DNA from 4 places in the Janthinobacterium sp. GMG1 genome. Region 4 is predicted to be linked to each of the others. Evidence: predicted binding sites of a transcription regulator. Region 4 holds the regulator's gene; each other region holds the start of a gene.
The links. The regulator FNR, encoded in region 4, switches genes on or off when oxygen is low (the NO sensors DNR and NnrR bind a similar motif). The targets are predictions, from matches to a motif close to TTGATNNNNATCAA.

Region 1: the regulator FNR is predicted to act here: its motif matches at 4,032-4,045, upstream of SJI03_RS10560 (PHA/PHB synthase family protein).
Region 2: the regulator FNR is predicted to act here: its motif matches at 3,710-3,723, upstream of SJI03_RS01480 (universal stress protein).
Region 3: the regulator FNR is predicted to act here: its motif matches at 4,767-4,780, upstream of cydD (thiol reductant ABC exporter subunit CydD).

What each region holds. Positions count from the first base shown of each region.
Region 1 covers NZ_JAXQNT010000003.1:394,252-402,281, reverse strand. Annotated here, with positions in the region: gene SJI03_RS10575 (alpha/beta hydrolase) at 1-57, opposite strand, end outside; gene SJI03_RS10570 (alpha/beta fold hydrolase) at 138-1,205, opposite strand; gene SJI03_RS10565 (universal stress protein) at 1,307-2,152, opposite strand; gene SJI03_RS10560 (PHA/PHB synthase family protein) at 2,177-3,979, opposite strand; gene SJI03_RS10555 (hypothetical protein) at 4,250-4,489, shown strand; gene gcvA (transcriptional regulator GcvA) at 4,486-5,388, opposite strand; gene SJI03_RS10545 (MFS transporter) at 5,512-6,915, shown strand; gene SJI03_RS10540 (glutathione S-transferase family protein) at 6,912-7,535, shown strand; gene SJI03_RS10535 (LLM class oxidoreductase) at 7,554-8,030, shown strand, end outside.
Region 2 covers NZ_JAXQNT010000001.1:306,273-314,302, forward strand. Annotated here, with positions in the region: gene SJI03_RS01470 (NADP-dependent malic enzyme) at 1-1,721, shown strand, start outside; gene SJI03_RS01475 (hypothetical protein) at 1,773-2,639, opposite strand; gene SJI03_RS01480 (universal stress protein) at 2,709-3,545, opposite strand; gene SJI03_RS01485 (response regulator) at 3,858-4,871, opposite strand; gene SJI03_RS01490 (MHYT domain-containing protein) at 4,868-8,030, opposite strand, start outside.
Region 3 covers NZ_JAXQNT010000011.1:40,261-48,290, reverse strand. Annotated here, with positions in the region: gene SJI03_RS23785 (cytochrome ubiquinol oxidase subunit I) at 1-1,209, opposite strand, end outside; gene SJI03_RS23780 (amino acid ABC transporter ATP-binding/permease protein) at 1,323-3,005, opposite strand; gene cydD (thiol reductant ABC exporter subunit CydD) at 3,002-4,702, opposite strand; gene SJI03_RS23770 (GbsR/MarR family transcriptional regulator) at 4,841-5,386, shown strand; gene SJI03_RS23765 (PEP-CTERM sorting domain-containing protein) at 5,673-6,239, shown strand; gene SJI03_RS23760 (hypothetical protein) at 6,385-6,564, shown strand; tRNA gene SJI03_RS23755 (tRNA-Arg) at 6,634-6,708, opposite strand; tRNA gene SJI03_RS23750 (tRNA-Pro) at 6,803-6,879, opposite strand; gene glmM (phosphoglucosamine mutase) at 6,961-8,030, opposite strand, start outside.
Region 4 covers NZ_JAXQNT010000013.1:63,049-71,078, reverse strand. Annotated here, with positions in the region: gene modA (molybdate ABC transporter substrate-binding protein) at 1-108, shown strand, start outside; gene modB (molybdate ABC transporter permease subunit) at 126-797, shown strand; gene SJI03_RS25435 (sulfate/molybdate ABC transporter ATP-binding protein) at 815-1,516, shown strand; gene SJI03_RS25430 (TOBE domain-containing protein) at 1,551-2,318, shown strand; gene SJI03_RS25425 (response regulator) at 2,445-5,519, opposite strand; gene fnr (fumarate/nitrate reduction transcriptional regulator Fnr) at 5,769-6,527, shown strand; gene SJI03_RS25415 (FixH family protein) at 6,531-7,055, opposite strand; gene ccoG (cytochrome c oxidase accessory protein CcoG) at 7,158-8,030, opposite strand, start outside.

The sequences.
Region 1 (8,030 bases), on a different contig from region 4:
GTGGGCGGCGCCGCCCCAGAAACCGTGGACGAGGATGATCGTGGCTTGCTGGCTCATGCGGGTACTCCTTGATGTAAGGGAAACGGCGAAGAGCGCGCCGGGATCGAGTGCTCACGGCGCGGCGGGCAACTGCATGCCTATTGTAGACCTTCCCGGCGCATGGCCTCGATGGCGTCGACCACCGTGTTCTCGTACTCGATGAAGAAATCGCTGTGGAAGCCGTCGCGTAGCACCAGGTGGCGGCTGCCGGGCAGGGCGGCGGCCAGGCGCTCGCCGTCGGCCAGGCGCAGCGGGCGGATAAAGTCCAGCAGCGCTTGCGCGGCGGCCCGGGTGGCGGGATCTGCTTGCAGCAGCCAGGGAAACAGGTTGCGCAAGGTGCCCGGATCGACGGTGATGACGAGCGCCGGCGCGCGCACGCGGCGGTAGTCGGGCGAAAAATTGTGCGCGGCCATGTCCATGGCCGTGGCGATGGCGGGCGGGGTATTCGGTTGCACGGCACCGCCGGGCAGCACTTCCAGGGCGTCGCGCCAGTTCGCTTCCAGCGCGGGCCACCAGTGCTTGTTGATCCGCCTGGCATAGGCGATCGAGGCCTCCACCGATGCCAGGTCGGCCGGGCCGGGCGGCGGTTCGTCGAAGGGCGTGGGTTCCGGTGCCTCATAGCCGCCGCTGGCCAGGTAATCGAAGGTCGTGTCCAGATAGACGAGTCCCCGCACGCGCCGCGGGTGGCTGCCGGCGAACAGGGTCAGCTCGTTGCCGGCGATGGAATGGCCGGCCAGGATGATGCGTTGAACCTTCAGTGCGTCCAGCACGGCCAGCAGGTCGGCCACCAGGGTGGCGGGGGCATACGTCATATCGTTGGCGTCGTTTGCGGGCAGCGGCTTGCCTGATGCGCCATAGCCGCGCCGCGTGATGGCCAGCACGCGGTGGCGGCGCGCCAGCGCGGGGGCCAGGCTGTCGAAGGCGTGCGCATTGGCGCCCAGGCCGGCCAGCAGCACGATCACGTCATCGCTGTCGCCGCCTGCCGATGGCCAGTCGCGCACATGCAGGCTGACGCCAGGGGCGACGCCGATCTGCCGGTCGATTACCTTTGCGGCGTGCGGCACGCTGCCGCCGCCGCAGGCGGCCAGGGCCGCCATCGCGCCCATGCCGGACAGCAGGCGCCGGCGGGCGTGGAAATGGGGGATGGCATCGGTGATGCTGTTCATGCGGTACTCCTTGCTGTGACGGGGACATGGCCAGTGTCGCCGCCGCGCATGAAGTACAGATGAGGGGCAGATGAGGGGTGGGTGAAGGACCCGCCTGCGCGCTAATGCGACACCAGCACCGGCAACGTCATCTCCTGCAGCACCGTGCGCGTGACGCCGCCCAGCAGCGCTTCGCGCAGGCGCATGTGGCCGTAGCAGCCCATCACGACCAGGTCGCATTGGCGCTGCGCGGCCATGGCCAGCAGGGCCGCGCCCACGTCCTGGCCCGGCGGCGTGTCGTGCTGCAGCACCTCGACGTTGACGCCGTGGCGCGCCAGGTACAGGGCCAGGTCGGCGCCCGGCTGCTCGCCATGCGCGGCCGGTTGGGCGTGCGAATTGACGACGGCCAGGGTCACTTGCCGCGCCCCTTGCAGCAGCGGCAGCGCATCGGTGATGGCGCGCAGCGCTTCGGCGCTGCCGTTCCAGGCCAGCAGCGGGTGCTGCGCGGTATCCGATAGCGTGGCCGCTGGCGCGTGCGGCACCATCAGCACGGGCCGGCCGCAGTGGAGCATCAGGTATTCGGCCGTGCCGGCGATGACGCGCGAGGGCGTATCCTGCGCATCCGTCTGGCCCAGGATCAGCAAGTCGCAATAGCGCGCCTGCAGCAGCAGCGCGCCTTGCGCGTCGTCGTCGACGAAGCGCGTCTCGTAACTGTCCAGGCCTTCCTCGCGGGCGATGCGCTCGAAGTCGTGCAAGGCCTCGCTGGCCTGGGTGCGCAGCGCCTGCATCTGCGCCGGCGCGAACTGCAGCGCGTTGACGCCGCCGCCATACGCGTAGCGCGAGATGCCGCTCATGGCCGACCCGATCAGGTGAGCGCCGTCGGTGACGGCCAGGCGCACGGCCAGGCGGATGCGCTGGGCGCAGTGGCGGGAATTGTCGACGTGGACCAGCAGGGTGGTGTAGGGCATGGCGTTTTCCTCGGTTGTCGGTTATCAGGTTTGCAGCACGTAGCTGCCCGGCGCGTCGCCCAGGTCGGGGCCCATGGCCGGCGGCGCCACTTGCGCGCCCGCTTGCTGCGCCAGCCAGGCTTGCCAGGCGGGCCACCACGAACCGTCGTGGTGCGGCACGTCGCGCTGCCAGCTGTCCGCGTCGATGTAGGGCGCGTCGTGGCGGTGCGTGGCCAGCTGGTAGCTGCGGCGCGGCTGGCCCGGCGGCGAAACGACGCCCGCATTGTGGCCGCCCGAGGTGAGCAAGAAGGTAACGTCCGTGTCGGTCAGCAGCTGCAGTTTATACACGGAGCGCCACGGCGCCACGTGATCCGTCAGGGTGCCGACGGCGAAGATGGGAGCAGCGATGTCGGGCAGGGCGATGTGGCGGCCCGCCGTGCGGTAGCGGCCTTCGGCCAGGTCGTTGTGCAGGAACAGACGGCGCAGGTATTCCGAGTGCATGCGGCAGGGCATGCGCGTGGCGTCGCCGTTCCAGGCCATCAGGTCGCTGTCCTGTTCATCGCGTCCCAGCAGATAGTGGTTCAACCGGCGCGACCAGATCAAGTCGTTCGAGCGCAGCAGCTGGAAGGCGCCCGCCATCTGCTTCGTATCGAGGTAGCCCTGCTTCCACATGGCCGCTTCCAGGAAGCTGACCTGGCTGTCGTCGATGAACAGCGACAGTTCGCCCGGCTCCTTGAAGTCCACCTGCGAGGCCAGCATGGTGAGGCTGGCCAGGCGCGCATCGCCGTCGCGCGCCATCGTCGCGGCGGAGATCGCCAGCAGGGTGCCACCCAGGCAGTAGCCCACCGCGTGCACTTGCGGCGCGCCCGTGAGGCGGGCAACGGCGTCGAGCGCGTCCATCACGCCCAGCTGGCGGTAGTCTTCCAGCGACAGCTCGCGGTCTTCCTCCTGCGGATTTTTCCAGGAAATCATGAACACCGTGTGGCCTTGCCCCACCAGGTAGCGCACCAGCGAATTGTGCGGCGACAGGTCGAGAATATAGAACTTCATGATCCAGGCGGGCACGAACAGGAGCGGCGTGGCATGCACCTTGGCCGTCGCGGGCGCGTACTGTATCAATTCGATCAAGTCATTGCGGTAGACCACCTTGCCCGGCGTGACGGCCACGTTCCCGCCCACCTTGAACGCTGCTTCGCCGGCCGCGTCAGCGCCCATGGCGGCGCGCTGCCAGTCGTCGGCCGCGTGAACCATGCCGCGCGCCAGGCTGGCGCCGCCGCTCTCGAAGGTCGCTTGCTGCACCACGGGATTGGTCAGCAGGAAGTTCGACGGCGCCAGCATGTCTAGCCACTGGCGCACGGTGAAGGTGACGACATCCTCATGGTGCGGCGAGACGCCGCGCACGCCCGTGGTGGCGCGGTGCCACCATTGCTGCTGCAGCAAAAAGCCCTGGTAGACGAGGTTGTAGGGCCAGCGCTGCCAGGCAGGATCGTCGAAACGCCGGTCCTGCGGCAGCGGCGCGATGCACGGCTCGGTGGCACCGCCAGTCAGGGCTGATTGCAATGCATATTGCTGCCAGCGGCCGATCTTCTTCCACGCTTCCTGCTGCAGGGTTTGCTGCTTCGATGGCGCCAGCGCCAGGTGGCTGAGCCAGTCGGCATACGCGTTGCCCAGCGCGGCTGGCGAAATACCGCCCGTGAACTTGCCCAGCCAGGCGTTCAGCAGCAGGTCGAGGGTGGCGCCTTCCGGTGCGCTTTCCGGATAACCGGGCGCCGGCACGCCTTGCCAGGCGCTACCCAGGCGCTCATGTTCCACGTTGTGCTGCGCGTCGCTCGGCTGCGTCTTGCTCATCCGGTGCTCCTGTCATTTTTTTACAGGGTAGCAAGAGCTTGTTCAAAAAATTATGATCTACATCAAGTTTGGCCGGATGCGTGCCCATGTGGCTTGCCGCCTGATGGCAAGTGCGAATAAAATGATTTAATCGAATATTGTGATTCCATTGTTTTGTGTGATTAAATAAGAAAAAGCAATTTATTCATGAATTTATTTATTGTATTTGGTAAATTTATGTAGCAAAATGCAGTGAAGCAAGACCGGTCACTATGGATGGAGGAGATGGACATGCATACGAAAATGTCGGCAAGCGGCAGCGAAGAGGCGGCCAGAGGCTATTTACGCGAGGCAGCCGGGGGCGTGCGTCGTTCGTCCGGGCGGCGCCTGAAGGCGCTCGGCTACCTGGCCCTGTTGTTGGCCGTGGTGCCGGCCGCAGCCTGCATCGCCACGGGACGCGCCGGCGTGCCGGTGCTGTTTACCACCATGTGCGGCGTGGTGTCGTGCGCGGCCGACGGCCATGTGTTCTAGCGCGCTTCCTGCGCTTCCTCGCAGATCCAGGTCATGAATGCCTGCACGGCGGGGCGCGTGGCCGCGTCGGGCCGCGCTACCAGGTAGTAGGCAAAGCGCGCGGGCCAGGGCAAGTCCAGCACTTGCACCAGGCGCCCGGCGGCGATCTCCTCCTGCGCGTACAGCTGCGGCACCAGAGCCAGGCCCTGGCCCGCTTCGGCCGCGCGTATCAACAGAAAATCATCTTCGAAGGCCGAGCCGCGCAGCGCCCGCGCCGCATCCTCGCTGTCGTCCGGCGCGCCATGCGCGGCCAGCCACAGGGACCAGTCGGCGCGGTCCGTATCGTGCAGCAGCGGGTAGCGCAGGCAATCGCCCGGCGTGGCGATGGGCGGCTGGCCCGCCATCAGGGCGGGGCTGGCGACGGGCACCAGCACGGGCGCCATCAATCGCGTCACCTGCAAGCCCGGATAGTCGCCCAGGCCGTGCCGCAAGGCCACGTCGACCCGGTCGCGGCGCAGGTCGACCAGCGCCGACGTCGCTTCCACGCGCACCTCGATCTGCGGATGGCGCTGGTTGAAGTGGCCCAGCCTCGGCACCAGCCATGCGGCGGCAAAGGTGGCGACCGTGCTGACGGTCAGCGTCTGGCGGGCGCCCATGTCTTCCAGCGCCTGGCTGGCGCCGGCAATCTGCGCGAAGGCGCCCAGCAGGGCGGGGTGGACCCTGGCGCCCGCCTCGGTCAGGCGCAAGCCCTGGCGTTCGCGCGTAAACAGGGGCATGCCGACCCGATCTTCGAGCAGGCGGATTTGCTGGCTGACGGCGCCCGACGTCACGTGCAGCGCCTCGGCGGCCGCCTTGATGCTGCCGCGCTGGCCCACTTCGACAAAGGCGCGCAGCGCCTGGAGCGGTAAAGGATGTTTCATCGATATAGTTTTTCTATAGTTAAGCGCGAAAAATCATCGTTTCTGTTTCGCTCTTGGAGAACGCATTATAGGGGCATACGGCGTTCTTTTGACGTCGAGTAAAACTATATCGATAGGATATCCATGCTACTTTCACATCGGCAAATTTGCCTGATCCTGCTATGCACCACGCAATTCGTTGCCTTGCTCGATTTTTCCATCACCATGATCCCCTTGCCGCAAATTCAGCACAGCCTGGGCTTTACGCCCGGCGGCCTGCAGTGGGTGATCAATGCGTATGGCGTGGCCATCGCCGGCTTCCTGCTGCTGGGCGGGCGCGCGGCCGACCTGTTTGGCCGCCGCCGCGTCTTCGTCACGGGGTTGCTGCTGTTTACGGCCGCTTCCCTGGCGGGCGGCTTTTCGCATAGCCCGGCCATGTTGGTGGCCACGCGCGCGCTGCAGGGCTTTGGCGCCGCCATGTTTTCGCCGGCTGCGTTCTCGCTGCTGCTGGCCGTGTTTCCCGAACCGGCCCGGCGCAACCGGGCGCTCGGTGCCTGGACGGCCGTGGCGGCCAGCGGCTTTGTCGCGGGCCTGATCCTGGGCGGCTTCATCACGGACCTGCTGGGCTGGCGCTGGGTGCTGTGGATCAATGTGCCCGTCGGCTTGCTGGTGCTGGCCCTGTCGCCGGCCTTGCCACTGGGGCGACCCGATGCGGATACCGCTGCGGCTGCCGGCACGCTCGACGTTTGGGGCGCGCTGCTGGTGGCGTCGGGCGCGGCGACGCTGGTGTTTGCCTTTGCCAATAGCGAGCATGTGGGACTGGCGCATCCGTTCACCTTTGCCCTGATCGCGCTGGCGCTGGCCTTGTTGGCCCTGTTCGTGTGGGTGGAGGGACGCGTGGCAGCGCCGCTGATGCCGCTGGCCGTCTTCCGGCGCCGCTCCACGGGCGGCGCGAATATCGTCTCCCTGCTGGCCAATACGGCCCTGGGCCCCACCTTTGTCGTCGTGGCGCTGGCCATGCAGGAAGTGCTGGCGTTTTCCGCCACGCGCACGGGACTGGGACTGTTGCCGATGGCCGTCGCCTTTACCCTGGCCAGCGCGTGGGCCGGGCCGGCACTGATCGCCCGCTGCGGCACCAAGCCCGTCATCGTCGGCGGCATGCTGCTGTTCATCGGCGGCCTGGCCATGCTGGGCGCGTCGCTGGCCACGCTGGCGTCGTGGGCCGTCTCCATCCTGCCTGGCACCGTACTGGCCGGCATCGGCTATGGCCTGGCGTTTCCCGCCTGGACCGTGGCCGGCATCGATGGCGTGCCGGAAGCGGACCATGGCCTGGCCGGCGGCATGCTGACGACCACGCAGGAAGTCGGCTCGGCCGTTGGCCTGGCCGTGGGCGTGGCGGTCAGCATCGCCGTGCTTGCCGGCGGCGGCACGGCCGCGCAAGGCTACAGCAGCGCCATCCTCGTTTCCGCCTGTCTGGTGGCGGCGGGCCTGGCGTGCGCCATCGCCATCCTGCCCGGCAAGGCTGCGCGCCAGGAGGCGGCGCCATGATGGAACTCTACACTGACAGCTCGCCCAACGGTTTCAAAGCCACCATCGCGCTGGCCGAACTGGGCTTGCCCTATCAGTTGCGCCAAGTGCGCATCGACGAGGGCGAACACCGCTTGCCCGCTTTCCTGGCCCTCAATCCGCACGGGCGCATTCCGGTGCTGGTCGACCACGACACGGGCATCACCGTGTTTGAATCGGCCGCCATCCTGCTGTACCTGGCCGAGAAGACGGGGCGGCTGCTGCCGAAGGCTCCCGCGCAGCGCTGGGCCGCCATCACCTGGCTGCAATTCCACGCGGCCAGCATGGGGCCGATGCTGGGCCAGCGCGTGCATTTCGAGATCGCAGGCAGAGGCGCGAATGCGGCCGCCACGGCGCACTTTCGCCAGCTGTGCGACGCCGCGCTGGCCACCATGGATGGGCGCCTGGCGAACTACGCCTACCTGGCCGGCGACGCTTATTCCATCGCCGACATCGCCAGCTTTGGCTGGCTGCATATCGCCGACCTGGTCGGCTTCAAGCTCGATGAATGGCCCCTCGTGGGCGCCTGGTACGCCCGCGTGGCGGCACGTCCGGCCGTCCAGCTGGGCATCACGCTGCCCGCGCCCGCCACGGGCGCCTGAGCAACTTCAAGGAACAATATGACGATCGATACCAGTGGCGCGTCCTCGCACGCGTTTTCCCACCATGCCGGCTACCGCCGCATGTTCGCGCCCGGCGCGCTCACCCTCGGCATTTATCTGCCCCTGCGCTTTTACCAGGGCGACATGCAGGCGCTGGTCGGCCAGGCCGAGCTGGTCGCCGCCATGGACAGGCAAGGCTTTGCCGCCGCCTGGGTGCGCGACATTCCCCTGTTCGACCCGCGCTTCGGCGACGCGGGCCAGCTGTTCGACCCGTGGACCTACCTGGCGTATCTGGCGGCGCGCACGGACTCGCTGGCTCTGGCCACGGGCAGCGCCATCTTTACCCTGCGCCACCCCATCGACCTGGCCAAGGCGGCCGCCAGCATCGACCAATTGTCGGGCGGGCGCCTGGTGCTGGGCACGGCGTCGGGCGACCGCGCCAGCGAGTTTCCCGCGTATGGCGTGCCGTACGCCACGCGCGGCGAGCGTTATGCG
Region 2 (8,030 bases), on a different contig from region 4:
TGGTCGTGTCGGGCGCGGGCGCCGCGGCGCTGGCCTGCCTGGACCTGATCGTCGACCTGGGCTTCCCGCTGAAAAATATCTACGTCACCGACCTGGCCGGCGTCGTCTACAAGGGCCGCACGGAACTGATGGACCCGGACAAGGAACGCTTCGCGCAAGACACGCCGCTGCGCACTCTGGCCGAGATCATCCCGGACGCCGACATTTTCCTCGGCGTCTCCGCCGGCGGCGTGCTGAAACAGGACATGGTGCGCAAGATGGCGCCGAACCCATTGATCCTGGCGCTGGCCAATCCGAATCCGGAAATCCTGCCGGAAGAAGTCAAGGCCGTGCGCAGCGACGCCATCATCGCCACGGGCCGTTCGGACTATCCGAACCAGGTCAACAACGTGCTGTGCTTCCCGTACATCTTCCGCGGCGCCCTCGATTGCGGCGCCACGACGATCACGCGCGAAATGGAAATCGCCGTCGTACACGCGATCGCCGACCTGGCGCATGCCGAGCAGTCGGATATCGTGGCCACCACGTATGGCATCAGCAACCTGTCGTTCGGTCCTGAATACCTGATCCCTATGCCGTTCGATCCGCGCTTGCTGATCAAGATCGCGCCAGCGGTGGCCAAGGCGGCCGAGGATTCCGGCGTCGCCACGCGTCCGATCAAGGATCTGCAAGCGTACGCGGACAGCCTGCAGCAATTCGTCTACCGCAGCGGCACCTTCATGAAGCCGCTGTTCCTGATGGCCAAATCCACGCCGGCCGAACTCAAACGCATCGTCTATGCCGAAGGCGAAGAAGAGCGCGTGCTGCGCGCCGTGCAAGTGGTGGTCGATGAAAAACTGGCGCGTCCCATCCTGGTCGGCCGTCCACCCGTGCTCGAAGCGCGCATCCAGAAGTTCGGCCTGCGCCTGAAGCAAGGCGTCGACTTCGACGTCATCAACCCGGACTTCGACGAGCGCTATCGCGATTACTGGAATACGTACTACGCCATGACCAGCCGCAAGGGCGTCACCGAGGAATACGCGAAGCTGGAAATGCGCCGCCGTCACACCCTGATCGGCTCGATGATGATCCACAAGGGCGACGCCGACGGCATGATCTGCGGCACCTTCGGCACCACCCAGCTGCACCTGAAATACATCGACCAGGTGCTGGGCAAGCGCGCCGGCAGCAATGTGTATGCGGCCATGAACGTGCTGATCATGCCGGAGCGTCAATTGGTGATGGTCGACACGCACGTCAATGAAAACCCGGACGCCGACCAGTTGGCCGAGATCACCATCATGGCTGCCGAAGAGATGACCCGTTTCGGCCTGTCGCCGCGCGCGGCCCTGCTGTCGCACTCGAACTTCGGTTCCAGCGACAGCGCTTCGGCGCAAAAGATGCGCGCCGCCCTGGCCATCGTCAAGGAACGCGCGCCGGACCTGGAAATCGACGGCGAAATGCACGGCGATACGGCCCTCGACAGCAAGCTGCGTCAAAAACTGATGCCCAATTCGGCACTGAAGAACGACGCCAACCTGCTCGTCATGCCGAATATCGAGTCGGCCAACATCGCCTACAACCTGGTGAAGACGGCGGCAGGCAACGGCATCGCCGTGGGCCCGATCCTGCTCGGCTGCGCCAAGCCCGTGCACATTCTGACGCCATCGGCCACCGTGCGCCGTATCGTCAACATGACGGCGCTGTGCGTGGTCGACGCAGTGGCTCAGCGTAAAGTCTAAGCCTTAGCTGCACATGAAAAGCCGCCCCGTCCGCAAGGAGGGGCGGCTTTTTTACATGGGGGGCACGGGCAAGGCCGTGGCCGGATGGCGGCGCAGGTAATAGTGGCGGTACAACATGATCTCGCCCCACACCAGCAGCAGCGCCGCCAGCGCGAACAGGCCCAGCGTGATCTTGAGCGAATTGAAATAGGCGCCGGCCTGGCGTTTGACGGCGTCGATGAAAATCATCGGCACTGATTTGTCGAGTTTGCTGAAGTCGGCCTGGCGCGCCACATCGGTGGTCAGGCGCACGGCCAGGTCGGTACCCAGACTGGCCAGTTCACCCGTCGCCTGGCCACGGAAGCCGGCGCCCTTGAGCGCTTCGCCCAGCACAGTTGCCCTGGCGATCAGTTGTTCCTGCAGCACCTGCGTCAGCAGCACGCTGCCGCGGCGCAGGATGAATTCATTGATCCAGCGCGCCTTGCTGCGTTCCCAGTAACTGCCTGATGTAGGCCGGTAATACATGTCTTGCACGAAGGGTTCGATCAGGCTGCGCATGCTGATAGCCTGGCCCGGGGTGATCAGCCTGACCTGCTGTTCCAGGTAGACGCGCAGCGCCGGCATTTGCGCTTCGACCACCGGCTGCAGGTCGCGCTCGAGGGCCTGGTTGACCACGCGGTGCACGCTGTGCACGGCGCCAAACCCGCCACCGAGCAGCGGCAGCGCGACGAGGATCAACACATAGCTGAGCTTGGCGGCCACATGCCAGGCGGGCGGACGGCGCACCAGCAGGCATTTTCTGGCCAGCTGGTAGCAGATGCCGACCGCCAGCACAAAGCCGATCACGCCATACAGCAGCATCCACGGCAGGACTGTCCACAGCAGGTCGCTGCCGAACGGCGCCAGGGTGCTACTCCAATTGAGCAGTTGTTGCTTCATGTACATTGCCTTGAGGTAAGTAATCAGGCAATTATAGCTATTTAGCAAATAAACATGGCGCGCTTGACGTCAATGCGCCATCAGCACCGGTACCGTCATCTGGCGCAGCACCGTTTCCGTCACGCCGCCCAATAAAATTTCGCGGAAGCGCGCGTGGCCGTAGCCGCCCATCACCAGCAAGTCCGCATGCACTTCGGCGGCCATGGCCAGCAGCGCCGCGCCGATGTCGCCCGTGGTGATGGCCGAACGCACTTCGACGGGCACGCCATGGCGGCTCAGGTAGGCGGCGATGTCGGCACCCGGGTGGCGCGCCGGTTGCGCGTGGCCGGCCGGCGGGTGCAGCAGGGCCAGCACCACCAGGCGCGCCGCGCGCAAGAGGGGCAGGGCGTGGCCGATGGCGCGCGTCGCTTCCATGCTGCCATCCCAGGCCACCACGACGGTGTTGTCCACTTGCGTGAATTGGCCGCTGCGCGGCACGATCAGCACGGGACGGGCCGCGTTCAGCATCACGTAGGGCACCAGGTCGCTCATGGCGCCGGGCAGGGCTTCGCTGTCGTCGTGCTGGCTGAGCACCGTCAAGTCGCTGTAGCGGGCGCTGACGGCCATGCCGCCATCTTCATCGTCTTCGATCAGGCGCCGCTCCAGCGAGGCGGCGCCAGCCTGGCGCGCCAGCGTTTCAAACTGGTCGAGCGCCTGATCCGCCTGCCCATGCAAGGCTGAAATCTGCGCCGCCACGGCGCCGCCGCGCATGCCGCGGTTGTTTTCCAGGTAAAAGCGCGACAGGCCCGTCATGGCCGCGCCGATCAGGTGCGCCTGGTGCGCGTGTGCCAGCCGTGCTGCGATGGCGATGCGCTGCGGCGCATGGCGCGACAGGTCGGCGTGGACGAGGATGGATTTGTAAGCCATGGTGTCGCTCGGTAGTCAGGATGGCAACAAGGCTAGAACGGCAACAGGGGCAAGTCCAGCATTGCCGTGCTGGCCAGGGCTTTTCTTTTGCTGGGCTTGATATGGGTCAAAAAAATCCCGGGCATGGCCATCTGCAAGGCCACAGCCCGGAAATTGCGAGCTGTTTGATGTGCATCAAAATGTCTGCCCCGCCGCCAGCCATAATGGCATTGAACTCCTTGCCCTTCCAGTGGTCTGCATCGGCGCCGGCGCCATCTGTCCGGCACTTGCTTGTGTGACGCAACAACGCTGGCTGTGGTGGGAGTTCACTCTTCAAGCCGGCGCGTGGTGTTCCTCTTTCTCTGCCCAGCGCAGCCGGATGGCGTCGATGGCGGGCAGTTCCTCGACAAACAGGTCGACCAGGCGCGCATCGAAATGGCTGTTTTTTTGCGCTTGCAGATAGCCCATGGCGTCCAGTACTGACCAGGCGCGCTTGTACGGGCGCACCGAGGTCAGCGCGTCGAAGACGTCGGCCACGGCGATGATGCGCCCGGCCAGGGGGATCGCTTCGCCCGCCAAGCCGTTCGGGTAACCGCTGCCATCCCATTTTTCATGGTGCGACAGGGCGATTGCGCGCGCCAGCGCCAGCATGCCGCCTTCGGCATGTTCGCCGATGATGTCGCCGCCGATGCGCGCGTGCGTCTGCATGATGGCCCATTCGTCGGCGTCGAGCTTGCCCGGCTTTTGCAGGATGCGGTCGGGAATGCCGATCTTGCCCACGTCGTGCATGGGCGCCGCGTGCAGCAGGTCGTCCGCGGCGGCCTCGTCCATGCCGGCGGCCACGCCCAGCAGGCGCGCGTAGTGGCTCATGCGGATCACGTGCAAGCCTGTTTCATTGTCCTTGTATTCTGCCGCCAGACCCAGGCGCTGGACGATCTGCAGCCGCGTTTCCTTCAGCTCGTCGATGCGCACCAGCGACAGGTGCGTGCGCACGCGGGCGCGCACGATGGCGGGGCTGAGCGGTTTGGTGATGTAATCGACGGCGCCCGCTTCGAAACCGCTGAGTTCATCGCGCATGTCGTTCAGGGCCGTGACGAAAATGACGGGGATGGCGGCCGTCAGCGGCGCCGCTTTCAGCTGGCGGCAGGCATCGTGGCCGCTCATGCCGGGCATCATCACGTCGAGCAGGATCAGGGCCGGGCGCTCCTGTTGCGCCAGTGCCAACGCCCGCGCGCCATCCTTGGCGAACAGCAGCGCGTAGTCGTTCTGCAAGATCTGGCGCAGCAGCTGCAAATTGGCCGCTTCATCGTCGACGACGAGAATCACGGGCCGGGCTGATGTATTCATGGGGACTCCGGGGCGTAGGTGTGCAGCAAGTCGTGCAGCAGCGACTGTGCCAGGGGGAAATCAAAGTCGTCGATGGCGTGCAGCAGCGGTACCAGGTCGTTCGCTTGCGCGCCCATGGCATGCTGCAACTGTGCTTGCGCTGTGTCATCGAGTTCGCCGCGCCGCAAGGCGCTTAATAGTGCACTGGCCGCTTGCCGGGCGGCGGGCGCGTCGATGGCAGCCGCTGATGCCGCTGCTGTCGTCGCGGGTAAGGCAGGCGGCGCCAGCCGGGCGATGGCGGCCAGGGCCGCCGGCCATTGCGTCAGCAGGGCGCCCAGCGTCTCGTCGAGCTGCTGTGCCGTGGCGGGACCGGGGCTGGCGCAGCATTGCTCCAGCGCCGCCAGGCTGGCGGCCAGTTGCTCCAGGCCGAGGTTGGCCGCCACGCCGCGCAGTTTGTGACTCTGAGGCAAGAGCGTTGCATGGTCGCGCGCCTCGATGGCGGCCAGCAGGGCAGGCGGCAGGCGGGGATGCTCGCCTCCGAAACGGGCCAGCGCCGCGCGGTAGGCGCTGTCGTTGCCGGCCCAGCGCTGCAGGGCGCCCGCATGGTGCAGCACCCGTCCGCCAGCGGGCGCCGGCGCGTGGCTATCGTCGGCCGGTTCCGCCGCCAGGCCCAGCACGCGGGCGATTTCCTGCGACAGCGCCTGCCATTCGACGGGCTTGGTGGCAAAACCGTCCATGCCGGCCGCCCGCGCCGCCTTGCGGTGCGCATCGAGCACGCTGGCCGTCATGGCGATCACGGGCACGCGCGGGCGGCCATCGCGCAGGGCGGCGGCGCGGATGGCTTGCGTGGCGGCCAGGCCATCCATGCGCGGCATTTGCAAGTCCAGCAGCAGCACGTCGAAGTTGTCCTGTTGCGCCAGCTGCAAGGCTTGCGCGCCATCGCCGGCCGTGATTACCGTGTGGCCGCGCTTGCCCAATAACAAGCTCAGCAGTTCCAGGTTTTGCGGCACGTCGTCGGCGGCCAGCACGCGCAGGGGCGGCAAGCGCACGCTGCGGCGTTCGCTGGCCGGCAGCGCCGCCTGGCGTGCCGGCAACAAGGGCAGCATGATGTGGAACACGCTGCCATGCGGCAAGGCGGCGTCGGCCCAGATGCGCCCCTGCATCAGGGTCACCAGCTGCCGGCTGATGGTGGTGCCCAGGCCCGTGCCGCCAAAGCGCCGCGTGGTCGAGGCGTCGGCCTGCACGAACGGATCAAAAATGGCGTCGCGCCGTTCCGCGGGGATGCCGATGCCGCTGTCCTGCACCAGCAGGTGCAGCTGGCCATCGTCGCGGCGCGCCGTCAGGCTGACGGCGCCGCCGGGCGTGAACTTGATGGCGTTGTCGAGCAGGTTGCCCAGTACTTGCCGCATGCGCAATTCGTCGCCATGCAGCATGGCCGGCAGTTGCGGGTCGTACTGCACCTCCATGCGCAAACCTTTGGCGCGTGCATGGATGCCATACGTGGAGGCCAGCTCATCGACCAGGGCCAGCAGGCTGTAGTCGCGCAATTCCAGCGCCACGGCTCCCTTGTCCAGCTTGGCCGTGTCGAGCACTTCGTTGAGCAGGCGCAATAGCGAGCGGCCGGACTGGCGCACGGTATCGAGGTGGCGCCGCTGTTCCGGCGCCAGCGGCGAGTCGAGCAGCACATCGGTAAAGCCGAGGATGGAATTCATCGGCGTGCGGATTTCATGGCTCATGTTGGCGACAAAGCTGGCCCGCGTGGCGGCTGCCAGCTCCGCTTTTTCCTTGGCCATGCGCAAGTCTTCCTCCATCTGCCGCCGCTCGCTGATGTCGAGGATGACGCCGTCGACCCAGCGCACGGCGCCTGCCGCATCGTGCACCACGGTGCCCCGCTCCCACAGCCAGCGCGCCGTGCCGTCGGCATGCAGCAAGCGGTATTCGAGCAGGTAGGGCTCGCCGCTGGCGACGCTGCGCTTGAAGACGTCGATGACGTAGGCGCGCTCTTCGCTGGCGATCAGGCCCGTGATGCTGCGGCGCGGCGCCGCGCCGAGAAAATCGGCGGGCGGATAGCCGGTGACGGCTTCCACGCCATCGCTGATGAACAGCATGGGCTGGTTTTCCGCCGTGGTGCAGCGAAAGGCGATGCCGGGAATATTGCCGATCAGCGAGCGCAACTGCTGCTCGCTTTCGCGCAGGGCGGCCAGCATGGCGCGCCGTTCGCTGATGTCCGTAATGAACAGCACATATAAATCCTGGTCGGCCAGGCGTGCGCTGGCCATCGAGCGCTGCACGGCGACCGGGGCGCCATCCTTGCGCAGGTAGATGATTTCCTCGCTGGTGCGGACCGCCTCGCCTTCGCCCGTGCGCAGGTAGTGCAGCAGGCCGTGCTGTTCCGACTGGCGCACGTCGCTGACCAGCACGCTGACATGGCGGCCGACAATTTCCGCCGACCTCCAGCCGAGGATGCGCTCGGCAGCGCCGTTGAAGTCGACGATGTTGCCGTGCCGGTCGATGGTGATGACGCCGTCGACCGTGCTCGTCAGCAGCGAACGGGTCCAGTGTTCGCTCTGGTTCAGGTGGCGAAACAGTTCGCGGTAGCGCAAGATGCCCACGGCCGAGGCGACGAGGATCGTCAGGGCGATGGTCAGCAGGGTCACGCTGACCACCAGCATGGGCCGGTTGGCATCGGCATCATTGCCTGGGGGAATCGTCCCCACGAAGCGGGCCGCCTGCATGCCCATGTAATGCATCCCGGCAATCGCAGAGCCCATGACGCAGGCGCTGATCAGCGTGCGCTGCGACGAGGCTACGCGGCTGCTCCAGCCGCGCAGACCGAAACGTATCCACAGGGCCAGGGTGGCCAGCGCTACGGCAACGACGAGCGACAGCGCGAACAGCAGCGGATCGTAGCGCAGTGACAGGCCCATGCGCATGGCGTGCATGCCCGTGTAATGCATGGCGCCAATGCCCAGGCCCACCAGCAAGCCGCTGCGCAGCAGCAGCGGCGCCGTGACGGCGCGCCGGCTGATGGTGGCCAGGGCCACGAATGAGGCCGCCACGCTGGGCACGATGGACAGCAAGGTCAGGCCGGGATCGTAGGCGACGCTGGTGCCCAGCTCGAAGGCCAGCATGCCGATGAAATGCATGGCCCACACGCCGCAGCCCAGCGCTAGGCTGCCG
Region 3 (8,030 bases), on a different contig from region 4:
CATGCCCAGGCCCACCATCACGCGGAAGGACCAGAACAGGGGCGCCACGGGCGGCACGGTATCGAGCGCGGCCATGCGGATCTGCTCGGGCGTGGCCTGGCGCGGGTCATCGACGTAGCGTTTCAGCAGCAAGGCATAGCCCATGGACTGGCCTTTCGACTCGAACATGTCTTTCGCGTCCTGCGGCACGGGCGCGCCGGGCGCCACGCTGCGGATGGTTTGCAGCGCGTCATATGCCTTGATGCCATCCTTGATCAGCAGTTCGCCGCGGTCGACCAGCTGCTCGATGCCGGGGATTTCCGTCGTCAGCGAACGCGTGCCGATCAAGCCCATCACCATCGGGATGTGCACGGCGTAATGCGTCTCGCGCGCTTTCGCGTCAGGGAAGCCGAAGGCCGTGAAGGCGGCCGGGGCCGGCTCCGTGGTCCACATGGCTTCGATGGCGGCCAGCTTCATCTTTTGGTGTTCCGACGACAGGTAACCGCTTTCATCGCCAAGCACCACCACCGACAGCGAGGCGGCCAGGCCGAACGAGGCAGCCACCGTCATCGAACGCTTGGCCAGTTGCACGTGGCGGCCTTTCAGCAGATACCAGGCGGAAATACCCAGCACGAAGATGGCAGCGGCCGTATAGCCGGCCGACACCGTGTGCACGAATTTCGCCTGAGCAACGGGATTCGTCAGCACGGCGCCGAAATCCGTCACTTCCATGCGCATGGTTTGCGGATTGAAGGCCGCGCCGACGGGATTTTGCATCCAGCCGTTGGCGATCAAAATCCACAGGGCCGAGAAGTTCGAACCGATGGCCACCAGCCAGGTCGTGACCAGGTGGCCCCGCTTCGACAGCTTGTCCCAGCCGAAGAAGAACAGGCCGACGAAGGTCGCTTCCAGGAAGAAGGCCATCAAGCCCTCGATGGCCAGCGGCGCGCCGAAAATGTCGCCCACATAATGGCTGTAATAGCTCCAGTTCATGCCGAACTGGAATTCCATGACGATGCCCGTCGCCACGCCCATGGCGAAGTTGATGCCGAACAAGACACCCCAGAACTTGGTCATGTCGCGCCAGATGGGGCGGTTCGTCATCACGTAAACCGTCTCCATGATGGCGAGGATCACTGACAGGCCGATCGTCAGCGGAACGAATATAAAGTGGTACAGAGCTGTCAGCGCGAACTGCAGTCTGGATAAAGCGACAATATCGAAGTCCATATGATTTCCTTGGTGTTTCCCTACTGTAATTGTAAACTTGGTATCTATCTGATGCGATTCGATTGGTTCCGCCGCCCACAAGCTGGCCTGCGGTACCGCCTGTGTCTCCGTTCTTAGTCTCCCCGCAAGCCCGCCAAGGCTGTCTCGAAGGCTGGCGTGCCACGGCGCGCGTCGCCCACGATGCGGCCATCACGCAGGCTGACCAGCCGGTCCGCCAGCGCCGCTTCGCGCCGCAAGTGGGTTGCGATCAGCAAGCTGCGCCCTTCGCTGCGCGCCCGCAGGCGCTGCAAGACATCGTTCGCCGTCTGCGCATTCAGCGCTTCCGTCGCTTCATCCAGCAGCCACAAGGTCGATTCGTGCAGGAACAGCCGCGCCAGCGCCAGGCGCCGCGCCTGGCCGCCCGACAAGCCCAGGCCGCCCTCGCCCAGCATGGTGCCCAAGCCGTCCGCGAAGGCCCGCACCTCCTCGTCCAGGCCGGCCGATTGCAGCGCCGCCCACAGCTGCGCATCGCTGGCGGATGGGTCGGCCAGGCGCAGGTTGTCGCGCAAGCTGTCCTGGAACAATTCCGTCTTCTGCGTGAACAGGCAGGCGCGTCCGGCGTGGACACTGCCCGACAGGGGCGCCAGCTCGCGCGCGGCCAGGGCCAGCAAGGTGGACTTGCCCGCGCCGCTGGGGCCGATCAAGGCCACGCGCTCGCCATCGGCGATGTGCAGCGATACGTCGTGCAAGATGGCAACGTGGCTGCCAGCATGCGCGGCGCTGACGTGTTCCAGGCGCAAGCCCGGCGCGGCGTCGACGGGCGGCGCAACTACATCTTCTCCATCGAGGCGCGGCGCCAGACGGCGCATGGCCAGCAGCATGCGGCCCACTTCCAGCGCGCCACGGCGCAGTCCCGCGAACGGTTCCACGGCCGTCAGGGCAATCAACAGGGCCAGGGCAGCCAGCGGCACGCTCATCGTTTGCTGCTGCACCAGCACGGCCACGGCCAGCAGCACACCTGCCAGAGTCGCGCTGCCCGCCACGCCATACGCGGCGCCGGCGGCAGTCTCCAGGCGCAGCAGGGCGAAATCGGCTTGCGCCAGCGAACGGTCGATCTGCGCCAACGCCGCGCACTGGGCGTCGATGCGGCCCGCCATCACCAGGTCCGTCTGACCCGCCACCAGGTCGATGGTGCCGGAACGCAATTTTTCGATGGCGCGCGAACGCACGATGGCGGGGCGGCGCGCGCGTTGCGCCACGACCCAGCTGATGCCGCCGCCGGCGGCCAGCAGCCACGCGGCCAGGCCCAGCCCCAGTTGCCACTGCATCACGCCCAGCGCCACGCCGGCCAGCAAGGCTACGCACAAGGCCGTGAAGGCAGGCACGAGCAGGCGCAAATACAGTGATTCGAGCGCGTCGATATCGGCCGTCAGGCGGAACAGCAGCTTGGCGGGTTGGCGCAGCAGCCGGCTGGCCGCTTCCGGGCGCGACCAGCCACGGAACAGCCGCACGCGGATGCTGGCCAGCGCAGCGAACGTGGCGTCGTGCGTGACGAGGCGTTCCGCATAGCGCGAACCCGTGCGGCCGATGGCCAGCAGGCGGATGCCGGCCGACGGACCGAAGACGTCGAACAGGATCGCCGTCGAAGCGTGCAGGCCGGCAATCGAGGTGGCCGTGATGAACCAGCCGGACAAGCCCAATAAGGCCATGCCGGACACCGCCGTCAGGGCCGCCAGCAAGGCGCCGCCGATCAGCTTGCCGGGCTGGGCCAGCAGCAATTGCCGCAGGACGGGGTTCGATATGAGGGAAGTTTTCATGCCTGCTGTTCCTGTTCCTGCTCCTGTACCTGCGCCCGGACATCGACCTGCACCGTGCGCTGCAGGCGGCCGGCCAGCACGGGATCGTGCGTAGCGACGATCATCGTCTTGCCTTTCGCCAGTGCCAGCAAGGCGTCCGTGACGCGCGCCGCCGTTTCGCTGTCCAGGTGGGCCGTCGGTTCATCGACCAGCAGCAAATCGGCATGCGGATGCAGGGCCACGCGGGCCAGGGCCAGACGCACGGCTTCGCCGCCGGACAAGCCCTGGCCGCCATCGCTGAGCATGACGGCCGGCTGCGCCTGCGCCACGGCAGCCAGGTCGGCCAGGTGCAGCGCCTGCGTCACCTGCGTAGCGCTGGCGCCCGCGCGGCCCAGGGTCACATTCTGGCTGACGGACGCGGCAAACACGTGGGGGCGCTGGCCCATCCAGGCCATGCGCTGGCGCAAAGTATTGACGGTGCTGTCGGTCAGGCGCACGCCGCCGATGCGGATCTCGCCGCCGCTGGCGGGCAGCAAGCCGGCCAGCAGCGACAGCAAAGTGGTCTTGCCGGCGCCGCTGGCGCCCAGCAGGGCCACGTGTTCGCCGGCGCGCACGCTCAAGTCAAAGTGGTCGAATACGGGCGCCTCGCCGGGGTGGGCGAAGCGCAGTTGATGGAGTTCCACGGCAGGCGGCGGCGCCACCGCCATGGCGGCGGCGGAAACGGCAGCCACTTCCACAGCGGCGCCAGGCAGGGCTACGCCCTCCCCCGCCAGGTCGTGCAGGCCGGCCAGGCCCGCTTCGCCGGCCGCCTTGTCGTGCCAGACGGCGGCCAGTTCGCGCAGCGGTTCGAAGAAAGCGGGCGCCAGCAGCAGGATGAACAAGCCCTGCCCCAGCGTCAGTTCCCGGCCCCAGGTGCCAAAATTGATGCTCCCCAGCAAGGAAAAACCGATAAACGCGGCCACCATGGCCACGCCCAGCGCGGAAAACAGTTCCAGCACGGCGGACGACAAAAAGGCGATGCGCAGCACCACCATCGTGCGCCGGCGCACGGATTGCGACGAGGCGTCCAGCCGTGCGGCCGTAGCGTCGACGGCGTCGAGCGCGCGCAGGGTGGCCAGGCCTCGCAGGCGGTCCAATAGAAACGCGTTCATGCTGCCCATTTCCACCATCTGCGCGCGGCTGGCCGCCTGTGCGCCCATGCCGACCAGGGCCATGAAGACGGGAATCAGGGGCGCGGCGATGAGCAGGATCAAGGCGGCGATCCACGACAGCGGCGTCACCACGGCGAGGATCACGAGCGGCACGAGCATGACTTTCCAGCGCGCCGGCTTGTAGCGCACCAGATACGGCACGATGGCTTCGGCCTGTTCGGCGATGACGGAGGCCGCCTGGCCCGACTGGGCGCGCTGGCGGTCCAGCGGCGAACGCTGCGCCAGCGCTTGCGCCACTTGCGCGCGCAAGGTGGACAGGTGCGCGCGCGCCGCCGCATACATGCGCCGCGCGCCCCACGCTTCGCAACCGGCGCGCAGCACGCCCAGCAGCAACACGCCAGCGGCCGGCAGCAGGGCCGCGCGCCACGCTGCACCGTCCAGCATGGCTTGCACGGCCCAGGCCAGCAAGGCCGCTTGCGGCAGCCACAGCAAGGCGGCGCCGCCCTGCGCCAGGCTGGCGGCACGGGGAAGGATAAAGCGGGGCAAGGACAGTGGCGTGGTCGGCATCTCTATACTTTTTGAGTTTTCAGAATTTTCTGTAAATTCGATATTTTGTATAATACTGCGAAACATGACATATATCAATTGACCCTGCGGGTGTGGCGTGAAAAAATTCAGATAATTATGAAAACTCAACATATCCAAATGACGCCGCTGATCCTGACCTTCGTCAGCCATTTCGGCGAGATGGGCAGCCGCTGGGGCTTTAACCGCACAGTGGGGCAAGTGTACGCCTTGTTGTTTGTCGCGGAGCATCCTTTACACGCGGATGAAATCGCGGAACACCTGAGTTTTTCGCGCTCGAACGTGAGCATCGGCCTGAAGGAATTGCAGGGTTGGGGCTTGATCCGCCAGTCGCGCATCCCCGGCGACCGGCGCGAGTATTTTTCCTCGCTGGGCGATGTGTGGCAAATCTTCCGCGTGGTGGCCGCCGAACGCCGCCGCCGCGAAGTGGCGCCCACCCTGACGGTGCTGCGCGAATCGCTGCTGGCGCCGGCCACGGAACCCGTCGACCAGTATGCGCAGGAGCGCATGCGGGAAATGTATGAATTGGTCGACCTGGCCAACACCTGGTTCGACGACTTGCAGCGCCTGTCGCCCGAATCGATGGCGCAGCTGATGAAAATGGGCGCCAAGGTGCAAAAATTGCTCAACGCCAAGGATCGCCTGTTTGGCGTCAGCAACGACTGAAGCCCCCCCTCCTGCGTCTTCCTCCTCCCTCCAGCACAAAGCGGCGTGTCTTGTCACGCCGCTCCTGATCGCCGCGCGACCGCTCGCTGGCACAGCCATACATAGCCGTATGCGACATTGCCAACTAAGCCAATAGAATTATTTAAATTACATTAGCTTGCATCGAGACTAAGCTTGCATATGCGTACTCACGCAAAGGCGAACGGGCGACAAGTTGACCTCCCTGACAGGACGGCGCGCACCCTGAAGCAGTGAAATGCCTGCAATAAAACCAAAGGGGATTTTCATGAAAAGCATAACAAGCATTGCCATACGGACATCCATACTGGCCGCCCTTACGGCCTTGATGGGCATGGCACAGGCAGCTACATGGATCGACGTGGGACCGGCCAGCGGTTTCAGCATCGAAGGCAGCACAGTCACTTACTCGCCGTCGCCAGCCACCATGGTGAAATACTATGACGACAATCTCGTGCCGCAGAGTCCAGCCAACATCCAGAGCCAAATCAACAGCGTTTTCGGCACCAGCCTGGGTGCGGCCGTCTCATTTTGCGACAATGCCACTTCGGGCTGTACCGCCGGCACCACGGCAGGCGCCAGCGGCGGGGGGAATTCCTTCACGAGCGCGGCGGCCTATGACTATCTGGCCATCCATTTCGGCCAGGGCGAACTGGTCTTCCACTGGGCCGCTCCCGTCGCAGCCGGCACGACCTTCACGGTAGAGGGCTTGCCCAAGGACCTGAGCAATTACCGCGCCTATGTTTCCGCCATACCTGAACCGGAAACCTATGCCATGCTGCTCGCCGGCCTGGGCCTGCTCGGCATCCTGGCGCGCCGCCGCCAGGCAAAATAAGAGCATCGGGCAAGGCCCGCAACACGGCGCCGGCGCATCCATGTTTACAGCGCGCTTGCGCCGCGCCGCCCACTCTTTACACCGCCTTTATGCCGCTCCCGCTATGCTGGCCGACATCATCAGCCATCGTTGCGAGGGAGTTCACATGCATGAATCACCATTCCAGCCGCGCGCGCGCGACCTGGTCCGCCGGCATTTGCCTGCGCGCGAACGGCTGCGCCTGGCACGCCTGGCGAGCAAGAAAATGCTGTCGGTGTTGTCTACGCTGCTGTGCGCCGTGCCGCTGCTGTATTTGCTGAGCGTGGTGCTGTTTGCGCAGCCTTAGGGCCGCGTGCTGACAGACAGGAAGAGAGAAGATGCGGCCGCATGGCGCAAGCCGTGGCCAGTATGAAACTGGTCCGCCCAGAGGGAATCGAACCCCCATTCACGGTTTAGAAGACCGTTGTCCTATCCGTTGAACGATGGGCGGAGAGGTGCAGTATTTTAGTCCATGCGCGCCAGCAATGAAATGCTGGCGCGGAATAGAAAACGGGCTGTCATTTCTGACAGCCCGCTTATGACTTTGGTCGGAGTACAAGGATTCGAACCTTGGACCCCCTGGTCCCAAACCAGGTGCGCTACCGGGCTGCGCCACACTCCGAAGACAAGATAATAACGCCCCCACCCAATTTCGTCAATTGCCATAGACGAATTAGATGGAAATAACTATCGGCGCCTGCCTTTACACAGCCACTTTATCGGCGATGCGGCGCGCCATGCTCTCGGCCTTGTCCTTGTCCTTCGCTTCCACCATCACGCGGATCAGCGGTTCCGTGCCCGAAGCACGGATCAGCACGCGGCCCGTGTCACCCAGCTCGGCCTCGACCAGTTCTTTCTCGGCCACCATGGCGGCATTTTTCTGCCAGTCGAAACCGGGCGCCACGCGCAGGTTGATCAGGGTTTGCGGGAACAGCACCAGCTCGGCCAGGCATTGCTGCAGGCTCTGCCCGCTGCGCTTGAGCGCGGACAATACTTGCAGCGCGGAGACGATGCCGTCACCCGTCGTGTGCTTGTCCAGGCACAGCAAATGGCCGGAGCCTTCGCCGCCCAGTATCCAGCCCTTTTCCTTCATGACTTCCAGCACGTAGCGGTCGCCCACCTTGGCGCGCGCAAAGCCGATGCCCTGCTGCTTGAACAGCACTTCCAGCGCCATGTTGGTCATCAAGGTGCCGACGGCACCGGCCACGGGGCCTGTCGCCAGGCGGTCCTTGACCATGACGTACAACAACTCGTCGCCGTTATACAGGCGGCCCGTGGCGTCGCACATGATCAGGCGGTCGGCGTCGCCATCGAGGGCGATGCCCAGGTCCGCGCCGTGCTCGACGACGGCTTCGGCCATGGCCTTGGTTGCCGTGGCGCCGAAGCCCGCATTGATGTTGAAACCGTCGGGCTTGTTGCCGATGGCGATGACTTCCGCGCCCAGCTCATGGAACACGTGCGGCGCGATATGGTAGGCGGCGCCGTGTGCGCAATCGACGACGATCTTCAGGCCGCGCAGATCCAGCTCGTTCGGGAAGGTGCCCTTGCAAAATTCGATGTAGCGGCCCTGGGCATCGTCCAGGCGCTTGGCGCGGCCCAGCTTTTCAGATGGCACGCAGGCCATCGGTTCGTCGAGCGCCGCTTCGATTTCCAGTTCCACGCTGTCGGGCAGCTTGGTGCCCTGGCCGGAAAAGAACTTGATGCCATTGTCATGGTAGGGATTGTGCGAGGCGGAAATGACGACACCGGCCGACAGGCGCAGCGCCCGCGTCA
Region 4 (8,030 bases):
ACCATCAAGGGCAGCGGCAATGCCGCCGAAGCGAAGCGCTTCGTCAGCTACCTGCAGACGGCGCCGGCACAAGCCATTCTCGCCAAGTACGGTTTCAAAAAGCCATAATTTAGGTACGCACCTGCATGGATATCGCCTGGACCGCGCTGGCCCTGTCGCTCAAGGTAGCGGCATGGGCCACGGCGCTCAATTTGTTGCTTGGCATCGGTACGGGCTACCTGCTGGCGCGCACGCGTTTTCCCGGGCGCGAACTGCTCGACGCCCTGTTGACCCTGCCGATGGTGATGCCGCCCACCGTGCTCGGCTATTACCTGCTGGTGCTGCTGGGCCGGCGCGGCACGCTGGGCATCTGGCTGCAGGATAACTTCGGCATCAACCTCATCTTTACGTGGCAGGGCGCCGTGATCGCCTCCACCGTGGTCGCCTTTCCCCTCGTCTTCAAGCCCGCCCGCGCCGCCTTCGAGGCCGTCGACGGCCAGCTGGAGCAGGCGGCCCGCGTGCTGGGCATTTCGGAAATGGCGATCTTTTTCCGCGTCACGTTACCGCTGGCCTGGCGCGGCATCCTCGCCGGCGTGCTGCTGGGTTTTGTACGCGCGCTGGGCGAGTTCGGCGCCACCCTGATGGTGGCCGGCAGCATCCCCGGCAAGACGCAGACCCTGTCGGTGGCCGTGTTTGAAGCCGTGCAGGCGGGTCAGGATGAAGTGGCCAATACGCTGGTCCTGATTATCTCTGTTGTCTGCATCGTGGTGCTGTTGTCGGCTGGCCGCCTGGCACCCGGGCGCATCGCGCACAAATGACGCCTATGATGATGCCTATGCAACTCGACCTCGACCTCCGCGCCACCTTGCGCTCCGGCAAACGCCGCTTCGACCTGCAGGTGCAATGCACCTCCAGCAGCCAGCGCATCGCCATGTATGGCCCGTCCGGCGCCGGCAAGAGCATGACCCTGAAAGCCATTGCCGGACTGTTTACACCGGATGCAGGACATATCCGCCTGAACGGGCGCACCCTGTTCGACTCCGCCGCCGGCATCAATTTGCCGCCGCAGCAGCGCAATGTCGCCTATCTGTTCCAGGATTACGCGCTGTTCCCGCACCTGACGGTGCGCCAGAACGTGGGTTTTGGCCTGAGCCGCGGCTGGTTCAACCCGCGCGCGCGCGAAAAATTGCAGAAGGTCGAGCATTGGCTGGACGCATTCCACTTGCAGGAACTGGCGCAGCAGTTCCCCGACGAGTTGTCCGGTGGCCAGCGCCAAAGGGTGGCGCTGGCGAGGGCGCTCGTGGCCGAGCCGGCTGCGCTGCTGCTCGACGAGCCGTTTGCCGCCCTCGATCCGGCCCTGCGTGTCAAAATGCGGCTGGAACTGAGCCAGTGGCAGCAGCGCCTGGACGTGCCCATGATCCTGATCACACATGATCCGGAAGATGCGCGCATCCTGGGCGAGCATGTGCTGTACTTGCGCGACGGGCAGATCGATAACAGGGAAGAACACATGGCATTGGGTGAACGCATTGGATAAATCAGCGGCCATCGGCCTGCAAGGCTCGGTATGGATGACGGTGGGCGGAGAAAACCTGGGCGGCGCCGGCCGGGTGGAATTGCTGGGTGCCATCGCCGAGTGCGGCTCCATCACGCAGGCGGCCAAGCTTGTGAAGATGAGCTACAAGGCGGCCTGGGATGCCATCGACGCGATGAACAACCTGGCTGGCGAACCGCTGGTCGAGCGCCTGACGGGCGGCAAGGGCGGCGGCGGCACGCGGCTGACGCCACGGGGACGCCAGCTGGTCGACAATTTCCGCATCATCGAGCGCGAGCATGCCCGTTACCTGCGCCAGCTGGGCAGCCAGGCGGAAGGCATCGCCGACGACCTTTTACTCATACGGAGAATGGCCATGAAAACCACGGCACGCAATCAATTCCTGGGCAAGGTGGCCGAACTGAAACAGGGCGCCGTCAACGACGAAGTCACGCTGGAATTGCCGGGCGGACAGCATATCGTGGCCATCGTCACGCAGGGCAGCAGCGCCAGCCTGGGCCTGGTGCCGGGCGCGGAAGCGTTCGCGCTGATCAAGGCTTCGTCGATCATCCTTGTGACGGACAGCCATGGCGCGCGCTTTTCCGCGCGCAACCAGCTGGCCGGGGTGGTGACGCGCGTGCAGACGGGCGCCGTCAACACGGAAGTGGTGCTGGACCTGCCGCGCGGCGGCACGATCGCCGCCATCATCACGAATCAGAGCAGCACCGATCTGGGCATCGAACCGGGCAGCAATGTGACGGCGATGTTCAAGGCGTCCAGCGTGATTCTGGGCGTGCCCGCATAAAACGCCAAAGCAAATCTACTGCGCGTCGCGATTTGCGGCCTGCGATGCTCACCGTGCTCTAGCACGGTTGCGCTTCTTAGCCACAACTCACTGCCGCTCGCTACGGTTTTCTTAGGCGTTTGGGTGCTAATCCTTCAGCCTGGACAACCAATCCGCTGCCGCCGCCAGCGCCAGTTCCAGTTCCTGCGCCGTGTGCGCCAGCAGCGCCGGCACCTCGTCCAGACGGCCCGCATCGATGGCTTCCTCGGTGGCGAAGGCGGCGCGGATCAGGCGTTTCGTGCCCAGGGTGCCGACGGAGCCGCGCACGCTGTGCAGGATGCGCGCCACGTCGCTGTGGCGGCCCGCCTGCAACGCTGTTTCGGCGTCGCGCACGGGCGTCATGCCCTTGTTCAGCGCGTCTTCCACCATGCGCCGCAGCACGCCGCGCCCCTTCGCATCGCGCCCCATCACGCGCATCAGCGGCGCCATGGAAAACACTTCCTCATCGGCGACGCGTGCCGGCTCGGCCGTCTGCACTTGCGGGCGCTTGGGCAGGTGGCGCAGGATGACTTCCATCATCTCTTCCACCACCACGGGCTTGGCGATGAAGTCGCTGATGCCGGCCGTCATGCAGCGCTCGCGCTCGGACGCCAGCACGCCGGCCGTCATGGCGATCACGGGCAGGTTCAGGCGCAGTTCCGTGCGGATGATGTGGGTGGCGCTGAAACCGTCCATGACGGGCATCTGCATGTCCATCAGCACGATGTCGTAGCGCAACGCTTCCGTGCGCAGCCGTTCCACGGCTTGCAAGCCGTCGCCCACCACGTCCAGGGTGGCGCCCATGTGTTCGAGGATGCCGCGCGCCACGGCCTGGTTCAAATGATTGTCTTCCACCAGCAGGAAATGCACGCCGGCCAGTTCCGTGCCCAGCGGCTGGTGCAGCATGCGTGGCTCGCCGCCGTCGTTCTTGGTAATCAGCGCCTGGTGCAGGGCATCGAACAGGCTGGAGCCCGTGATCGGCTTCATCAGCACAACGTCGGCCTCGGCCGCGCTGGAAATTTCCTCCAGGTGGTTGCGGGCGAAGGCGTTGACCATCACCACGATGGGCTGGCGCTGGCCGCTGGCCGCCTGGCGGATGGCCTTGGCTGTGGCCAGGCCGTCCATGACGGGCATGTGCCAGTCGGCCAGCACCACGTCGTATGGTTGCTGCTGCGCCAGGCGTTCGCGGTACAGTTCGATGGCGGCAAAGCCGGAGTCCACTTCGTCGGCCAGCCAGCCCCACGCCTCGATCAGCTTGACGATCAGTTCGCGCGTGGTGCGGTTATCGTCGGCCACCAGCAGGCGCAGCTGGCCCAGCGCGGGCGTGCGCCGCGTTTCGGCCGGTTGCGCCAGCATCTCGAAGGGCACGCTGAACCAGAAGCGGCTGCCCTTGCCTTCGCTGCTGGCGACGGCGATGTCGCCGCCCATCATGTGGATCAGCTGCTTGCTGATGGCCAGGCCCAGGCCCGTGCCGCCGAAGCGCCGCGTGATGCTCTGGTCGCCCTGGGAAAACGCGGAAAACAGCTGTTGTTGCTGCAGTTCCGTCATGCCGATGCCCGTGTCGCGCACTTCGAAGCGCAGCCAGGCGCGGCCGCTCTCGCTCTCGGCCAGGCTGACGGCCACCACCACTTCGCCGCTCTCCGTGAACTTGATGGCGTTGCCGGCCAGGTTGACGAGGATTTGCTGCAGGCGCTGGGCGTCGCCGACGAGGCGCCGCGGTACGTCGGGTTCGACGGCGATGGCCAGTTCCAGTTCCTTTTCGCCCGCATTCATCGTCATCGTCGTGGCCAGGGTATTCATGACTTCGTCGAGGTCGAATTCGACAGGCGACAATTCCATGCGGCGCGCCTCGATCTTCGAATAGTCGAGCACGTCGTTGAGGATGCCCAGCAGCGACTGGCCCGCCACGCGCACCATGGTCAGATACTTGCGTTGTTCCGTATCGAGCCTGGTATTGCCCAGCAAATACACCATGCCCAGCACGGCATTGAGGGGCGTGCGGATTTCATGGCTCATGTTGGCCACGAAATCGCTCTTCGCGCGGTTGGCCGCTTCGGCGCGGTCGCGTTCCTGTTCCAGCTCCGCCGCGCGCGCTTCGAGTTCCTGCTGCAGGCGGTCGCGTTCGCTCATCAGGCCGTTGAACGCTTCCGTCAGTTCGCCGATCTCGTCGCGCTGCTGTACCGGCACGGGGGTGAAGCGGCTGCCGCTGGTGCGCAGGGCCAGCAAGGTGTCGCGCAGGCGCACCAGCGGCGACAGCAGGCGCACGGTGACCCAGCCCAGAACGGCAGCGGCCAGCAGCGAAGCGAGGATGCTCCACAGCACCAGCCGGTACAGCACGCCATCGAACGGTTCAAAGGCATCCTCGACGGGCAGCGAGGCGGCCAGCAGCCAGTTCACGGATTTCAGGCGCTTGAAGCTGTTGACGGCCGTGATGCCGCGGCTGTTGGTGCTGACCATGCTGCCTTCGCCATCTTCCTTCAGCAACTGGGTCGTCGTCAGGTTGGCGTTCGGCTTGCGCGGTTGCAGCAAGCGGCTCGTATCGGGGTGCAGCACATAGCGCGGCACGGCGCCGCGCGTGAGGATGAAGTAATAGCCGCTCTTGCCGATCTTTTCCGAGCGCAGGCGGCCCAGCAGGTTGTCCTTGTACAGGCGCAGCACGCCGATCACCACGCCGGCCACCCGGCCATCGGCGGCCAGCACGGGCGCCACCATCTGCACGATGGGCATGCCGCTCGATTTACCAAGCATCGGTTCGGTGATCATGGGCTGGCGCGTGCGCAGGACGGTCTGGAAATACTCGCGCTCGGCAACGTTGATGCCGGCGCGCCCCGCCACTTCCGGCATGTCGGCCACGATGGCGCCCTGCGCGTCGAGCACCAGCACGTCATCGAACAGCACCAGCATCGAGCGGCGCGAATAGTATTCGCGCAATTGGGCGGGCCGGGCGATCAATTCCGGCGGCTGTTGCCGGGCCGTCAGGGTGACGATCTGCAGCAGCATGCCCAGCTTGTCGTCGAGCTCGGCAGCGGTGCGGGTGATCAGGGACGATTGCTGGCTCAGCAGTACTCGGGTGAAGTCGTCGCGCATGTGCTGCACCTGGATCATGGTGACCAGCGCGATCATGGCGATCGAGGTCAGGCTGGTGGCCAGCGCGACTTTTGCTTTGATGCCGAGAGGCTTCATGATTTCCTTTTCAGTACCGGGCGGCACAGGCGGCAGATAATGCTGTCAGGAATTTTCCTATCAATACCCCAGCTTGGCAAGCGCCACCGCGCAAATTGCCCGCCCCGTACGGGCTTTTGACGATGTTGCCATATAATTAAAGGCTGGACGTCGTTTATTCGCCGAAATTACGGTGAAATTGGTATACGGCAACCCTGTATGCAGCTGTATGCAGTAAACTTGTTGTTGCATTTTCTAAAAGGTACCGACATGACTGAAGCGCTACTCACTCCCACCTTGCCCACCGTGAACGTGGAGGCGTTGCGTGCGCGATGCTCGACCTGCAGCATGCATCAATTGTGCCTGCCGATGGGCCTCGATGTGGGCGACATGGACAGGCTGGACCAGATCATCGGCCGCCGCCGCAAGATCGTGCGCGGCGCCTCGCTGTTCCGCATCGGTGACTCGTTCCAGAACCTGTATGCGATCCGCCTGGGGCACTTCAAGACGTACCAGATCAATCCCGGTGGCGAAGAGCAGGTGACGGGTTTCCAGATGGCGGGCGAACTGCTGGGCATGGATGCCATCAGCGCCGACCGCCACCACTGTAATGCAGTGGCGCTGGAAGACAGCGAAGTGTGTGAAATCCCGTTTTCCAGCCTGGAACAATTGCTGGGCAATATGCCGACCCTGCTGCGCCATTTCCACCGCATGATGAGCCAGGAAATCACGCGCGAGCAAAGCGTGATGCTGTTGCTGGGCAATATGCAGGCGACGCAGCGGTTTGCCGCCTTCATCGTCAACCTGGCGTCGCGCTATGAAGCGCGCGGCTATTCGGGCAGCAATTTCCAGCTGCGCATGTCGCGCGAGGAAATCGGCAACTACCTGGGCCTGACCATCGAGAGCGTCAGCCGCCTGCTATCCAAATTCAAGAAGGAAGGCTGGCTGCGCGTGTCGAACCGCGAGATCGAGATATTGCAGCCGGCCAAGCTGAAGGCCATTACGGCCGGAACCGACATCTGCAAATAAGGCTTACAGCTCTTCGTCCGCATGCAGCGCGATGCTGCGTTGCAGCGGCCAGGTCCAGATGCCGGACAGGCGCCACTCGCGTTTGTCGTTTTCCACCAGCACTTGCCAGCGGCTGCGCTCGAGCATCGGCAGCGCCACGGAAAAATTGCCGGCCGCATCGGGCTGCACCAGCACCTTGATATCCTTTTCCGGCAGGGTCGCATGCGCCAGGTGCAGCTGCAGCGGACCCTGGTAAGCCTTGCCGAAGCTGTGCACGGAACCGGTCAGGCGTGCTTGCGCCACGTCATACGACAGGCTCGTATCCATGGCCAGGTCGCTGGCGATCGTGTCGCGCTTCAAATCCTGGTTGATCGCCTTGCCCTGCTTGTAATAATCGCCCACCACCAGCGCATCGGGCTGCGTAAACGCGATATAGCCCATGAAGCTGCCGACGACCACGGACAGGCCGGGGCCGATCATCAGCAGCCATGGCCAGCGATGCTTGTACCACGGTGCAACGGGGGCTTGCAGTTTCAGACTGTCGGACATGATATTTCTCCTGTTTAATCAGCCAGTCCCCGCATGGGGACCGGCCTTCCTGCAACTTCGTGGCGGCGGCGAGGGCACCCGGTCCCCTTCCGCCTTTCCTTGTTAACGTGGCACGATGAATACCGCGCTTTCACGCACATGCAGCGACGGGTTGTCCAGCGAGTGCAATTCGATCGCAATCTTGTTCGAACCCTTCTCTCCCACGCCGTGCGGCACGCGCAGGCGGATCGGCCAACCCAGCGTTTCCGTCGGCTGCAAGGTCACTTCTTCGCGCGTCAGCAAGGTCAGGCCCGGCAGGCCGGAAGCGCTGATCTTGAAATGCTGGGTTTGCTCCGACGTGTTCATGATCTGCAGACGGTAGACGTTTTCAATCATGCCGTCTTCCACTTCGCGTCCCATCGAACCGCGGTCGCGGATCACGTCCATTTTCAGGGGCGTGCGCAGGGCCAGCGACGTACATACGGCGATGATGATCAGGGCCAGGATGGAAGTGTAGATCAGGACGCGCGGGCGCATGGCGCGCTGGCGTATCTGCTTCGAATTGAAGTTGTTTTCCATCGCATGGTCGGTACTGTAGCGTACCAGTCCCCGTGGCCGGTCAACCTTGTCCATCACGCTGTTGCAGGCATCGACGCAAGCGGCGCAACCGATGCATTCATACTGCAGGCCGTTGCGGATATCGATACCGGTCGGACACACCTGCACGCACAGGGTACAGTCGATGCAATCGCCCAGCTTGTCGTTGTTGCCGGCCTTCTTGCTCATGGCGCCGCGTGGTTCGCCGCGCTTGGCATCATAGGTGATGATCAGGGTGTCCTGGTCGAACATGGCGCTCTGAAAGCGCGCGTAGGGGCACATGTATTTGCACACCTGCTCGCGCAGCCAGCCCGCGTTGCCGTAGGTTGCCAGGCTGTAGAACAAGACCCAGAACCATTCCCAGGGACCGAAGTTCAGGGTGGTCACCGACTGCGCCAG